Regions from separate parts of the Actinoplanes sp. NBRC 101535 genome, predicted to be linked through region 1. Evidence: riboswitches for the same ligand, from Rfam matches in the RefSeq annotation. Region 1 holds a riboswitch; the other holds the start of a gene.
The links. A riboswitch is a leader RNA that binds a small molecule or an ion and turns the genes downstream of it on or off. The one in region 1 is predicted to bind S-adenosylmethionine.
Positions count from the first base shown of each region.

Region 1 (7,484 bases):
GGCCTCGGAGTGGTGCTGCTGGCCGCGGTCGTGGTGGGCGAGTTGTGGCGGGACCGACAGGAACGGATCGACGCGGCCGGCCGGAGAGCCGGCGAGGCGGTCCTCGAGGAACGGCTGCGGATCGCCCGCGAACTGCACGACGTGGCCGCCCACCAGATCTCGCTGATCACCGTGCAGGCCGGGGCCGCGTTGCACCGCCGTGATCCGGACACCGCCTTCGCGGCGCTGGAGACCATCCGCGCGGCGAGTAGGGAGGCGCTGCGCGACATGCGCACGGTGCTGGGCGTGTTGCGACAGGTGGACGGGGCTGAGCCGGTGGCGCCGTCGCTGGCCGCGGTGGCCGGTCTGGTCGCTGCGGCGCAGGCTTCTGATCTTCGGGTACGCGTGACCGCACTCCCGCCCGGGCCGCTTCCCCCGGCGGTGGAGTCGGCCGGATACCGGATCGTGCAGGAGTCGCTGACGAACGTCCGGCGGCACGCGGCGGCGACCGAGGCGGTGGTGTCGGTGCGGCTGGCCGGGGGAGCGCTGGAGGTGGAGATCGTCGACAACGGGACGGCGGCCGGCGGTCATGTCGGGGCGGGGAACGGGATCCGGGGGATGACGGAACGCGCGGTGGCGTTGGGTGGCCGGTTGACCGCGGAACCGGTGGCCGGTGGTGGATTCCGGGTGCACGCGGTACTGCCCGTGTCGCCGGTGGAGGCGTCGTGATCCGGGTGCTGCTGGCGGACGATCAGACGCTCGTGCGGGCGGGATTCCGGTCGATCCTCGGCGGCGAGGACGACATCGCGGTGGTGGCCGAGGCCGGGGACGGCGCGGCGGCGGTGGACCTGACGCTGCGGGAACGACCGGACGTGGTGCTGATGGACGTGCGGATGCCGGTGCTGGACGGCCTCGAGGCGACCCGGCGCATCGTCACGGATCCGCGCCTGACCGCCGTCAAGGTGGTCATCCTGACCACTTTTGATCACGACGAGTACGTGTACGGGGCGCTGCGCGGCGGCGCCAGCGGTTTCCTGGTGAAGGACATCGAACCGGTCGACCTGATCCGCGGCGTCCGGGTGGTGGCGGCCGGCGACGCCCTGCTCGCGCCGTCGGTGACCCGGCGGCTGATCGCGGAGTTCACCCGCCGTCCCGTCCCGGCGTCCCCGGTGCCGGCGGCCGGGGCGGGACGGTTGACACCGCGGGAGGACGAGATCGCCGCCCTGGTCGCGACCGGACTGTCCAACGACGAGATCGGGGCGGCGCTCGCGATCAGCCCGGCGACGGTGAAGACGCACGTCACGCGGGTGCTCGCCAAACTGGACCTGCGGGACCGGGCGCAGCTGGTCGTCTGGTCCTACGAGACCGGCCGGGTCCGCCCCGGCGAGCGCCGATCCTGAACCGTCAGCGGCGGCGACCCAGTGCGGAACGGTTCCGGAGGTGAGCCCGGGACGCCCGGATTGCGGGGTGCGGTAGGCGAACCCGGGACGGTCGGATTGCGGGTCGAAGGGGGACGCCGCTTCACGCGTACCCCCACGAGAGCAGGAACGTGCGCAGCGCGTCGTGGTAAGGGCGCAGTGACCGCAGGTCGACGTATTCGTGCGGGCCGTGCTGTCCGTCGCCGGCCGGACCGAAGATGCACGCGTCCACACCGCGCGCCGAGTAGAACCGGCCGTCCGCCGCGCCGTGTTTGCGCAGCAGGGAGCCGTCGTAGCCGACGGACTGCGCGGCCTGCTGCAGGAGCCGGACCGGGGCGCTGTCCGGATTCGCATAGTGCGGCGCGCCCAGCCCCTCGATCGTGACGTCCACCGCCGGCCCGGTGATCGCGGCGAGGTGGGCGACGATCTCGGCGGGTTCACGGCCGGTGAAGTCGGTGTCGTGCGGCGGGAAGCGGACGTCGAGCCAGGCCTGTGCGTCGGCGGGCACGATGTTCGCGGCCGTGTTCGACGTCGTGATGGAAGCGACGTTGACCGTGGTGGTCCAGGCCTCGGCGTCCGGAACTGGATAGCGCGCGACCACCCGGCTGACCGCGTCCACCACGGTGAGCAGGGCGTTCTCGCCGAGCCACGGGTACGCGGCGTGGGCCGTGCGACCGGTCGCGGTCAGCCGGGCCCGCAGGATGCCCTTGGAGGCGGCCACCACCCGCAGCGCGCTCTGCTCGCCGATCACCACGAACCGGGCGGTGACACCCGCGGCGACCTGGTGGCCGGTGCCGTCGAAACCGCCCACCTCCTCGTCGGTGACCAGCTGCAACCCGACCGGGTAGGGCAGGGTGCGGGCCACGTCGCGGAACACCGTGGCCATCACCAGCGCGGCGACCTTCATGTCCTGGGCGCCGCGCCCGTAGAGGCGGTCGCCGTCGCGACGGGCGGCGAACTGGGACGGTTTGCCGGGTACCACGTCCAGGTGCGCGTTCAGGATGACCTGCGGCCGGTCGCCGGTGGTCAGCAGCGCGCTGGGTTTGCCGTTCGCGACGAAGTGCCGGGTGTCGAAACCCGGCCCGACGAGGTCGAGCACCAGGTCGAGGGCGTGCCGCAGGTCGGCGGGACGGTCCGCGGTGGAGCGGATGCCGATCAGCTCCACCGCGGGTGCGACGAGTTCCTCCACCGAGGCAGGCTAACTCGGCTTCTTCTCGCCCGCCTCCACCGCGATCGGCAGCCGGTTGCCCTGCGGGGGCAGCGGGCAGGTCGCGAATTCGGTGTACGCGCACGGCAGATTGGTGGCCCGGTTGAAGTCCACCGTCACGGTGCCGTCGGCGGCCGGGGCGGCGACCTGGACGCTGCGGTTCGCGGCGTAGGTGGTGACGCCCGAGGTCTCGTCGGTGAACAGCACCGAGAGGGTGCCCGGGGTGTGCCCGTTGAAGGCGACCAGCTCGTGGTCGACGCCGTCGACGGTGAAGGTGATCACGCCGGGGGATTCGTAGACGTGTTCGATGCCTTCGGCCACGGAACCGACGGGGTAGGGGCGCGGTTCGTCAAACGCCCGGAAATCCCCGGAGATGACCCACTTCTCGTCTGCGGGATAGGCCGGGGTGCCGTCGTAGGCCTTCAGGACCGGGCCGGCGGGATCGCGGGGGCGAACCACGTCGAACCCACCACGACTTGCCACCTCAATCCGGATATTTCCGTATTCAACCGTGACGTCGCCTTTGTCGGGAATCTTGCCGAAGGCGAAGCTGCCCGACACCGGACTGCCGTCGACGATGATCTCCTCACCATCGTCCAGCGTCACCGCGGGCCCGGACGGCCCGGTGCTCCACGACCCCGGCACTCCGTCGAACCGCTGCGGGGTCTCCGTCAGCCAGTGCAGACCGGTGATGGCGAGAAAACCGTGCGGGGAGGCACGCCGCTGCTCGTGGGCGTCGTGCCACGTCTCCCACTCCTGCTGGAACGTGATCGTCATGCGTTGAGCCTAATCACTACTTGTTGAGGGGGTAATACACGTCTGCTACGGTCGTCGCCAGGTCATGAGTGCCAGCGGAAAGCCCCGGCTTGCTGGCCGGCAACCCTTGCAGTTCGCGATGGGGTGCCCCGGGTGAAGACCGGGCCGCGCATCGCCCGATGCCGGCAAGAGGCGAACCCGTGGAGGCGCGGTCATGCCATTGTTGGATGTCATCGGTGAAGATCTGAAGGTCGCTCTGCCGTCCGGCGAGCTCACGCGTTTCGTGCACCTCGACTACGCCGCGTCCGCCCCCTGTGTGCGGGCAGCCGCCGACGCGGTGCAGGACCTGCTGCCGCGCTACGGCAGCGTGCACCGGGGCACCGGGGTGCGGTCCCAGGCCTCCACCCTGGCGTACGAGCTGGCCCGCGACGTGGTCGCCGAGTTCGTCGGCGCCCGCCCCGGCGACACGGTGATCTTCACCCGGAACACCACGGACGCGCTCAACCTGCTGGCCCGGGCACTGCCGGCCGGGACCACGACACTCCAGTTCTCCGGCGAGCACCACGCGAACCTGCTGCCCTGGCCGAACCCGGTGCGGCTGCCCACCCCGTCGTCGCCCGCGGAGGCGGTCACGCTGCTCACCGCGGCGCTGGCCACCGTCACCGGTCCGGCCGTGCTCACCGTGACCGGTGCGAGCAACGTGACCGGGGAGGTCTGGCCGGTCCGTGAGCTGGCCGACGTCGCGCACGCCCACGGCGTCCGGGTGGTCGTCGACGCCGCCCAGCTGGCCCCGCACCGGGCCGTCGACCTGGACGAGTTGGGCGCCGACTACCTCGCGTTCTCCGGCCACAAGCTGTACGCCCCGTTCGGTGCCGGTGTGCTGGCCGGCCGCGCCGACTGGCTGGACGCCGCCGAGCCGTACCTCGCCGGTGGTGGCGCCAGCGCCGTCGTCGGTGACGTCCCCGGCGAGCTGACCTGGGCGACCGGCGCGGCCCGGCACGAGGGCGGCACCCCGAACCTGCTCGGCGCGGTGGCCATCGCGGCCGTCGCCGAGGCCCTGGCCGCCGCCGACCGGGACGCCCTGCACGCCCACGAGCAGGCCCTGCTGACCCGGCTGCGGGAGGGCCTGGCCGGGGTGCCCGGCGCGGTCGAGGTCAGCGTCTTCGGCCCGGACCAGCCCCGGGTCGGCATCGTCTCGCTGGCCCTGCCCGGCCACGACCCGGCCGACGTGGCGCTGCGCCTGGGCCGGGATCACGGGATCGGGGTCCGCGCCGGTCAGTTCTGTGCCCACCCGCTGGTGCGGCGGCTGACCGGGAGTGCCACGACGGGCAGTTGTGGTGACGGCGCGACCGGGCTCCTGCGGGCCAGTTTCGGCATCGGCAGCGACGTCGAGGACGTGGACCGCTTCGTCGCAGGCCTCGCGGCGGTCCTTCGCACCTGATCCGCTACCCGTGTTGGCCTTCCCTGGCCGCCGAACCCGCCGAAGAGACAATCGTGGCGGGGTGGATGACGTGGCTGTGGGACAGGCTCCCGGTCGGCGGCGGGCTTCGGGACGAGGACTGGGCACGCCGGCACCGGCTGCTGACGGTGCTGCTCGCCGTCATCATGGTGATCCTCACGGTGTTCGGCGCGTTCCGTCCCGACACCGGCCCCACCCTGCTGGTCACCGACGGCCTCATCCTCACGTCCGTGCTGGTGGGAACCCGGTCCTGGTCCCGCCGGTTACGGTCGGTCGCGGTCGCGCTGGGCTACGCGGTGGCGTGTGGCGGTTTCGTCTCGCTCAGCGGCGGTCTGACCGAATCGCACTTCTCGTTCTTCGTCGCGGTGGCGGCGCTCGCGCTGTACCGCGACTGGGCGCCGTTCGGCGTGTTCCTGATCGCCACCACCCTGCACCACTCGGTGTTCGGGGTGCTCGTCAGCGAGCACACGTACGACCACAGCAGTGCCCAGAACCACCCGTTCACCTGGGCCCTGCTGCACGGTGCCGCGGTGCTCTTCGCGGCCGGCTTCCAGGTCGTCCAGTGGAGCCTGACCGAGGCCGAGGAGGAACGCGCCCAGGAGAACCTGGACGAGAGCCAGGCCCAGCTGAGCGTGTCGTTCGACGAGACGCCCGTGCCGATGGTGATGATCGCCCCGGACGGCCGGCTGCTGCGGACCAACGGCGCCTACCGGGAGTGGCTGCGGCTGCCGGACGTGCTGCCGTCCGGGTTCACCGTCGCCGACCTGCCGATCAAGGCGGTCGAGGACGGCGTCCAGTCGATGTACGACACGATCCGCGAGTCCGAGGACCCGCTCACCCTGACCCGGCAGTACCGCCGCGACGACGACGGCTCCCTGATCTGGGTGCAGATCCACAGCACGAACCTGTACGACCGTGACGGCGAGCTCAAACTGACCTTCGTGCACCTGCTCGACGTCACGTCGGTCCGCAACCACGAGGCGGAGCTGCGCCATCAGGTCCGCCACGACTCGCTCACCGGGCTGCTCTCCCGCAAGGCCTTCGAACACGACCTGAGCCTGCTGCTCGCCGAGAGCGCCGAACCGGTCAGTGTGATCTACCTCGACGTCGACCGCTTCAAGTCGATCAACGACGCGACCGGGCACACCACCGGCGACGACGTGCTGCGGGCCCTGGCGCTGCGGCTCACCTCGGTCGTCCCGGTCGGCGCGCTGACCGCCCGGCTCGGCGGCGACGAGTTCATCGTGGCGGTGGCCGGGCCGGCCGGCATCGGCCTGCGCGTCGGCAACGGCATCCTCGCCTCGCTGGCCGAGCCGCTGCAGGTGCCCGGCGGCGAACAGCCGATCGCGCTCAGCGTCGGCGTCACGACCGCCTCCGGGCCGCTGCCCGCCGAGGAAGTGGTGCTGGCCGCCGACACCGCCATGTACGCGGCCAAACGCGCCGGCGGCAACCGGCTGCAGGTGTTCACCGACGAACTGCGGGTGCCCGTCCAGGAGCGGATCGCCGCCGAGGCCCGGCTGCGGACCGCCCTCGCCGACGACATGCGCGAATCGTTGCCGCTGTGGTTCCAGCCGGTCGTCTCCACGGTCACTGGCGAGATCATCGGCGCCGAGGCGCTGGTGCGGATGCGTACCCCGGACGGCAGGATCCTCAGCCCGTTCCACTTCATCGGCGCGGCCGAGGAGACCGGCCTGATCGTGCCGCTCGGCGAGCACGTGCTGCGGGAGGCCGTCGCGCACCTGCTGCGCTGGTCCGAGGACCTCGGGTACGTGTCGGTCAACGTCAGCCCCCGCCAGCTGGCCGAGCCGGACTTCGTGCCGGTGGTGGCGAACCTGCTCGCCGGGATCCCCGGGTTCGACCCGTCCCGGCTGGTCCTGGAGATCACCGAGACCGCGCTGCTGTCCTCGACGGTCGACGTCAGCGAACGCCTGGAAGCCCTCAAGAACCTCGGCGTCCGCATCGCCCTGGACGACTTCGGCACCGGTTACAGCTCGCTGACCTGGCTCAAGTCCCTGCCCGCGGACATCGTCAAGCTGGACCGCTCGTTCGTCGCCGGACTGGCCGAGGACAAGCGCAAAGCGTCGATCATCTCGGCGGTGCTGTGGCTGACCCGCTCGCTGAGCATGTCCACCATCGCCGAGGGCGTCGAGGAGGCCGCCGACTGGTACGCGCTGCAGGCGGCCGGCTGCCCGGCGGTCCAGGGCTACTTCTTCAGCAAGCCGCTGCCCGCGCCGGAGTTCAGCCAGATGCTCGCCGACGGAGTGACCGTCGAGAGCAAAGGGATCACCCCCTTCGGGGGAGTTCATCTGAACGAAACCACCGGGACCGCTGTGGCCGGTTAAAGTCCGGCCATCCTTGACAACGTAGATCCCTTCATCGGCACAGCGGCCACCGACCTGCCTCGGGCAAGCGGTCTCGCCGCTACCTGGTGGTGGCCGAAACCGCAGGTCGGCAACACCCACCCGGGGGCTTCGGCCCCACTGGGCATGGTGTCCGCGTGCGCCTACTCCGGCGCCTATCCGACCGGTTACGGCCGCTACGCGAAGAACACCGAGGGCGTGCCGGAGGAGATGTTCCCCCGGCTGCAGGCCTCCGGGTTCACGCATTTCCAGCAGTCCGGCACCGGCGCGATCCGCAAGTACTACAACTACGTGCGGGTCACGCC
Region 1 covers NZ_BSSY01000017.1:30,035-37,518, forward strand. Annotated here, with positions in the region: gene QSK32_RS34830 (sensor histidine kinase) at 1-708, shown strand, start outside; gene QSK32_RS34835 (response regulator) at 705-1,379, shown strand; gene QSK32_RS34840 (M20 family metallopeptidase) at 1,501-2,586, opposite strand; gene QSK32_RS34845 (DUF1684 domain-containing protein) at 2,596-3,381, opposite strand; SAM riboswitch class IV at 3,442-3,558, shown strand; gene QSK32_RS34850 (aminotransferase class V-fold PLP-dependent enzyme) at 3,575-4,801, shown strand; gene QSK32_RS34855 (putative bifunctional diguanylate cyclase/phosphodiesterase) at 4,867-7,161, shown strand; gene QSK32_RS34860 (glycoside hydrolase domain-containing protein) at 7,171-7,484, shown strand, end outside.

Region 2 (7,484 bases), on a different contig from region 1:
CCTACGGCTGATTACCAGCTCGACCGTCGTCTGGCCCGGTCGACCGTCGTCGAACAAGGCCAGCCGTCGTGAACAGGGCCGGCCGTCGTGAACAAGGCCGGCCGTCGTGAACAGGGTCAGCTGTCATGAACAGGGCCAGCCGTCGGTTGGTTCGGTCAACCGTCATGCACGGCGGGATCGGCCGTCTCGCCCGCGGCGTGTAGGCGATGCGCGAAAGACGACGACACGGAAAGCACGACATCCCGAGCGGCTCGGAAAGGCACAACACAGCCAGCGGCAACGGCAACGGGATAAGCGCGGGTGACGGCGTGGCAGAACGACCGCGAGCGCAGGAACGGGGCGAAACAGGAAGCGGGCCGCTCGAAAGAGCGGCCCGCCTCCGTCATGCCTTACGACTGGACTCAGAAGTCCATGTCACCGCCGCCCGGGGCGCCGGCCGGGGCCGGGTTCTTCTCGGGCTTGTCGGCCACGACGGCCTCGGTGGTGAGGAACAGCGCGGCGATCGACGCGGCGTTCTGCAGCGCCGAGCGGGTGACCTTGGCCGGGTCGATGATGCCCGCGGCCAGGAGGTCGACGTACTCGCCGTTCGCGGCGTTCAGGCCCCAACCCGCTTCGAGGTTGCGCACCTTCTCCACCACGACGCCGCCTTCGAGGCCGGCGTTCACGGCGATCTGACGCAGCGGGGCGTCGAGCGCGACCTTGACGATGTTGGCACCGGTGGCCTCGTCGCCGGACAGGTCCAGCTTGTCGAACGCGGTCTTGCCGGCCTGGACCAGCGCCACGCCACCGCCGGGGACGATGCCCTCCTCGACGGCCGCCTTCGCGTTGCGAACGGCGTCCTCGATGCGGTGCTTGCGCTCCTTGAGCTCGACCTCGGTGGCCGCGCCGACCTTGATGACCGCAACGCCGCCGGCCAGCTTGGCCAGACGCTCCTGCAGCTTCTCACGGTCGTAGTCGGAGTCCGAGCGCTCGATCTCGGCGCGGATCTGGTTGACCCGGCCCTGGATCTGCTCGGCGTTGCCGGCACCGTCGACGATGGTGGTCTCGTCCTTGGTGATGACGACCTTGCGGGCGGAGCCCAGCAGGGTCAGGTCGGCGGCGTCGAGCTTGAGGCCGACCTCTTCGCTGATGACGGCGCCACCGGTCAGGATGGCGATGTCCTCCAGCATGGCCTTGCGGCGGTCACCGAAGCCCGGGGCCTTGACGGCGACGGACTTGAAGGTGCCACGGACCTTGTTGACCACCAGGGTCGCCAGGGCCTCGCCCTCGACGTCCTCGGCGATGATGATCAGCGGCTTGCCCGACTGCATGACCTTCTCGAGGACGGGCAGCAGGTCCTTGACCGCGGAGATCTTGCTGTTGGCGATCAGGATGTAGGGGTCGTCGAAGACGGCCTCCATACGCTCCGCGTCGGTCATGAAGTACGCCGAGACGAAGCCCTTGTCGAAGCGCATGCCCTCGGTGAGCTCGAGCTCGAGACCGAAGGTGTTGCTCTCCTCGACGGTGATGACGCCTTCCTTGCCGACCTTGTCCATGGCCTCGGCGATGATCTCGCCGACCGTGGAGTCACCGGCGGAGATGGAGGCGGTGGAGGCGATCTGCTCCTTGGTCTCCACGTCCTTCGCCAGCTGCGACAGGCCCTCGGAGACGCTCGCCACGGCGGCCTCGATGCCCCGCTTCAGGGCCATCGGGTTGGCGCCGGCGGCGACGTTGCGCAGGCCCTCACGGACCAGCGCCTGCGCCAGGACGGTCGCGGTCGTCGTGCCGTCACCGGCCACGTCGTCGGTCTTCTTGGCGACCTCCTTGACCAGCTCGGCGCCGATCTTCTCGAAGGTGTCCTCGAGCTCGATCTCCTTGGCGATGGACACACCATCGTTGGTGATCGTGGGGGCGCCCCACTTCTTCTCGAGGACGACGTTGCGGCCCTTGGGGCCGAGCGTCACCTTGACGGCGTCGGCAAGCTGGTTCATGCCGCGCTCGAGGCCCCGACGAGCCTCCTCGTCGAATGCGATGATCTTGGCCATACGGCGTTGTCCTCCCGGACATCCCGCGGCAGCCGGACCTGTTCGGCCCCGCTCTCCGCATGTTGAGGAACGTCTGTGGACGTCACCACCTGGCGATGTGACGTCCTCAGGCCGAGCCGGAAAGCCCGCGACGACCGGTTTCGTGCCGAAGCGCCGATGGCAACGCCCCGGACGGAACCCCACCGTCCCGACCTGCTGGCACTCACGTGGCGCGAGTGCCAATCACTTGTTTAGCACTCCCCCAGGCCGAGTGCAAGGAAGCCCATCTTCCCGCGAAACTCGCGAGCCGTGTTCGGTTTCCCTGCAAAGATCTTGAACGCCCAGCTCAGGCGTGCGACGCCCTCCGAACAGGGGCGGGAAAAGTTCGGTTTACGTCAACCTGGTTGCCGCCCGGCACTGGGAGCGGTAGTGAGTACGGTATGGACAACTGGACGGTTCGGCGGGTCACCCCGGAGGACGCGGGACGGATGCGAGCCCTGCGCCTGGAGATGCTCGCGGACAGTCCGCTCGCGTTCCTGGAGACGCTCGCCCAGGCCGCGGCCCGGCCGCACGAGAGTTACCGGCAGCGGATCGTGCAGGCGGCCTTCGGATCGGGGACGGCACAGTTCATCGCCGACCCGGGCGGCCCGCTGATCGGGCACGCCGGCGGCACCACCCTGGCCGACGAGCCGGGCTGCACGGTGGTCTTCGCGGTCTACCTCACCCCGGCCTACCGGGGTGGCAAGGTGCTGGCGCAGATGGTCGACGCGGTGGCCGACTGGTCGGTGGCGTCCGGGCGTGACGAGCTGATGCTCGAGGTGGTGGTCGGCAACGACCGGGCCGTCCGGGCGTACGAGAAACTGGGTTTCGCCGACACCGGTGTCCGCCTGCCGCACCCGACCGTCCCGGAGCTCACCGAGCTACAAATGCGCCGTAAAGCATGAAAAATCGCCTCAGAAGCGTGGTCAACACCTTGAACGGCACCACCGCCGCCGGCCTACTGATCGCCGTCGCCGCCGGTTCACGGATCCGAAGGGCCCCGGACGGCATCCTGATCGCCGAGAACTACCGCTTCCGGACGCCCGCGGCATCCTGCTTCACGGTCGGCTCAGTGATCATCACGAGGCACAGCGCCGAGTGGCTGCTGGACGACAGACGATCCGCCCTGCTGGCCCACGAGACCCACCACACGGCCCAGTACGCGATCCTGGGCCCACTGTTCTGGCCGGCCTATTGGCTGGCCTGCGGGTATTCGATCTGCGTCACGCCGTCGTTCGGCGCCCGGAACGTCTTCGAGAAGCGGGCCGGCCTGCGCGAGGGCGGTTATCCCGAGGATCTGCCGCTGCGCACATGGCTGAAGTTTGGTCGGGAGGACGGACGCACAGCACCTCCTGGCACGTAGCCATTGGGTCAGCACTGGGTCGTTGGGTCCCTCGAGATTGTCGCCAAGCTCAGGTGAGGGGCCTCGTACGGCGTCGCGTCCTCCCGCGCATGCATCTTGCACGTTTTTCTAGACGCCCCGCAAGTCCTCGAAGGAGGGAATCTTCAACAACCGGCAGGACACCGATTACGGACAGCTATCCCAGCAGTCCGGCCTCGCGGGCGCCGCGCAGCGACGGCTTGATGGTGTGGGTGGGTCCAACCTGGCCGGCCACCGCGTCGAGCGTCTTCAGGCCCTCGCCGGTGTTGTAGACCACCGTCTCCTTCGACGGGTCCAGCCTGCCGCTCGCCACCAGCTTCTTGAGCACCGCCACCGTGGTGCCGCCGGCGGTCTCGGCGAACACGCCGGTCGTCTCGGCCAGCAGCCGGATGCCGTCGCGGATCTCGTCGTCGTTCGCGTAGTCCATCCAGCCGCCGGTGCGCTTGACGGCTTCGATCGCGTACGGGCCGGCCGCCGGGTCGCCGATGTTGAGCGACTTGGCGATGCCGGTCGGCTTCACTGGGGTGATCACATCGGTGTCGGCGTGCAGGGCGACGGCGATCGGGTTACAGCCCTCGGACTGCGCACCGAACACGGTCCAGCCGCCCTCGGGCGCCGTGGCCAGTCCGATCTCGACCAGCTCGCTGAACGCCTTGTCCACCTTGGTGAGCAGTTCACCGGACGCCATCGGGATGACGACCTGGGCCGGGATGCGCCAGCCCAGCTGCTCGGCGACCTCGTACCCCAGGGTCTTGGAGCCCTCGGCGTAGAACGGACGGACGTTCACGTTCACGAACGCGGTGTCCTCGAACTCGTCGGTCTCCACGAGCTCACTGCAGAGCCGGTTGACGTCGTCGTAGGAACCTTCGATCGCGACCAGCTCACCCCCGTACACCGCGGTGGTGATGATCTTGCCCTGCTCCAGGTCGGAGGGGATGAAGACGATGCTCGGCACCCCGGCCCGGGCCGCGTGGGCGGCGACCGAGTTGGCCAGATTGCCCGTCGAGGCGCACGAGAACCGCTTGAAGCCCAGCTCCTTGGCGGCGGTCAGCGCCACCGACACGACCCGGTCCTTGAACGAGTGCGTCGGGTTCTGCGAGTCGTCCTTCACCCACAGCGGCGCGCTCAGACCGATCGCCTCGGCCAGCGCGGGCGCGGCGACCAGCGGGGTCAGACCGGGGTCGAGCGTCACCCGGGTGTCCGGGTTCTGCCCGGCCGGAAGCAGCCCGGCGTAGCGCCAGATGTTCTGCGGACCCGCCTCGATCTGGGCCCGGGTCACCCGCGCGAGCGCCGCCTCGTCATAGGCGACCTCGAGCGGGCCGAAACATTCGTAACAAGCGTGCTGCGCGGCGAGCGGGTATTCGGCACCACACGCGCGGCAGATCAGCCCACGGGCCGGAGATTCGGTGGAGACAGGTGCACTGACGGCAGACGTCATCGAGGCCTTCCCTCTCATCTTTCCCCGCGGCGACCTGCCGAAACGGGGACGGAATTAGCACCTGCCGCGCGCGGCCTCGTCATCGAGACATGCACGGTGGTTGCCGGGGCTTCGTCGGGCCGTATCCCTCTGCCCCTCTGGATGAGGTATTCAGTTGTTACCGCCACCTTACGACGCCCTCTCGGGATCCTCGAAGATGATTCCCGAGGTGTGAGCGAGTTATCGACGGTCAGCGCCAAAATACGAGCAAAACACTTCAAAAGCTTAAGAACCATGTCGTAGCGGGGTGGTGGGTACAGACCGTCGCTCCCGCCGAGGGCCCGGCGACTCCCGCTGGCCGCTACGCGTCCAACCCGCGAGAGCCACCGGGCGGCCTGCGTGAGTGGTGACGCCCGAAAAACCCAGACACGTTCCGTGGTAAGGGCACGAAGCCCATCCGCATGGTGACCTCAGCCGCACTCAGCGCCGCACATCACCACGCGGATGCCGGGCAGGAACCTTGACTAGAGGGTGATCACGCCGGAGAACTGGCGGGCGATCGGCCGGTAGCCGAGACGGGCGTTGACGGCGAGCATGGCGACGTTGGACTCGTCATTGGCGGTGTAGGCGACCGTCACCCCGTGTTCGGCCGCCCGCAGCAGAGCCGCCGTCTTCGCCGCCAGAGCCACGCCACGCCCCCGGAACGCGGGAACGGTGGCGGTCATGTCGGACCAGGCGCGGTGACCGTCCCGCAGGATCAGGGAGTACCCGATCGGGTCGTCCCCGGCCATCGCAACCGTGCTCGCGGACCGATCCAGATCAGGGTTGTCCCAGACGTCCTGCCGCCACGAGTCGAACGGGATCGGAGCCGTGGGCGTGTCACCGGGTTCGTCGGCGGTGGCCAGCCGGTCGGCCGCATACAGATCGTGGGCGGAGATGTCGATCAGCGGAACGAGCCGGATCCCCACGGGCGGCACCGGCGGGGAGACGAGGGGGCTCAGGTCGAGGGCGGAGTAGCGCACCTCGCGGGTCGGCTCCAAGCCGCGGCGGCGGGCGAAGTCGAGCGCCTCCGGGGTGGTCAGCGCGGCCGTGCGGCGGATGCCGATCGAACGCAGATGATCGGTGACCGCGGTGAACAGGGCGCCGCCGATGCCCCGGCACCGATACGACGGGTGCACCTGGAGTTGGAGGATCTGGCCGAAGTCCGGTTCGGCGGAGCCCAGATTGCGCAGGCCGGCCACCCAGCCGACCACCTCGCCGGCACGGACCGCCACGAAACAACCCCACTGCTCGGCCGTCGGCGGTGCGGTGATGGTGTGCCTGGTGGCGTGCTCACCGCGTACCAGATAAGGGTGGATCTCGGCTCGGAGAGCGACCACCCCGGCGGCGTCACCGGACCGCGCGGCCCGGATCTCGAAGTTCGGCATCGCGCTCGATCTTCGAAGTCCCGGACCGCGGGGTCAACGCATTTACGAGGTGACGTCCTTGCGGGTGAAGCGGTAGAACGCCACCGACCAGAAGATCGTCGCGTAGACGACCGCGGAGATCGCCCCCTTGGCCAGGTCCTCGGTCTGGATCGGGGTGGAGAGCAGCCCCATCCAGGCGTCGTTGTAGTGCGACGGCAGCGCGTTGCGGATCGTCCCGAGCGCCTCGATCTGGTCCAGGATGCTGGACAGGATCCAGAGCAGCACCGCGCCGCCGACCGCGCCCAGCGCCGCGTCGGTCAGCACCGACAGCAGGAACGCCAGGCCCGCGACGACCAGCAGGGTGACCGCGAAGTACGCCAGGATGCCCAGCAGCCGCAGCACACCCTCACCCGGTGGGATCTCCGCCGCGATGCTGCTGCCCAGCGGACCCCAGCCGTAGCGGATCGTGCCGAGCAGCATCCCGGTTCCGGCCAGCAGGAAGAGCGCCACCAGGGAGTATCCGGCGGCCACGATCAGCTTGACGCCGAGCAGCCGTGCCCGCGGCACCGGAATCGCCAGCAGGTATCGCAGGCTGCCCCAGGAGGCCTCGCTGGCGACCGTGTCGCCGAAGCACAACGCCACGACCACGACCAGCAGGAAGCTCGACGAGACGGCCAGGCAGAACAGGGTGAAGTTCAGTCCGCCGGAGGTGGCCAGGTCGGCCAGGCTGCTGAACGCGCCCCCGCCGCCACCGCCGTCGTCGTCGCGCCGGTCGGTGTCGAACTCGAAGGCCAGCAGGATGATCACCGGCAGCAGCACCATGAAGCCCAGGGCCAGCTGGGTCCGCCGCCGGGACGCCTGACGCCGCACCTCCGCCCAGATCGGCATGGTGCGTGACGCCTTGTAGCCGGTCGCCGCCGAGGCGCTCATCGGTCTCCACTTCCCCGCGAATTGTCGCCCACCAGGGCCAGGAACGCGTCCTCGAGACGCCGGCGCGGCACCAGACGTTCCACGCCGATGCCCGCGCCCACCAGCGAGGCGACCACCTCGGAGCGAGGCGTGCCGTTGGTGTCCACGATCAGTCCGCTCGTGCCCTCGGTGCCGAGCGTGGTCACGCCCAGCTCTTCCAGGACCCGGGTCGCGGCCGGCACGTCGGTCACGTCGACCTGCACCGACGGCGAGTCGCCGACGATGTCGCCGACCGGGCCGGACGCCACGATCCGGCCCTTGTTGACCAC
Region 2 covers NZ_BSSY01000026.1:37,776-45,259, forward strand. Annotated here, with positions in the region: gene groL (chaperonin GroEL) at 402-2,024, opposite strand; gene QSK32_RS41580 (GNAT family N-acetyltransferase) at 2,444-2,947, shown strand; gene QSK32_RS41585 (hypothetical protein) at 2,965-3,405, shown strand; gene thrC (threonine synthase) at 3,581-4,861, opposite strand; SAM riboswitch class I at 4,873-5,009, opposite strand; gene QSK32_RS41595 (GNAT family N-acetyltransferase) at 5,365-6,267, opposite strand; gene QSK32_RS41600 (ABC transporter permease) at 6,310-7,176, opposite strand; gene QSK32_RS41605 (alpha/beta fold hydrolase) at 7,173-7,484, opposite strand, start outside.
Region 2: it holds a riboswitch for S-adenosylmethionine, as region 1 does, so the genes downstream of both, thrC (threonine synthase) here and QSK32_RS34850 (aminotransferase class V-fold PLP-dependent enzyme) in region 1, are expected to answer to the same signal.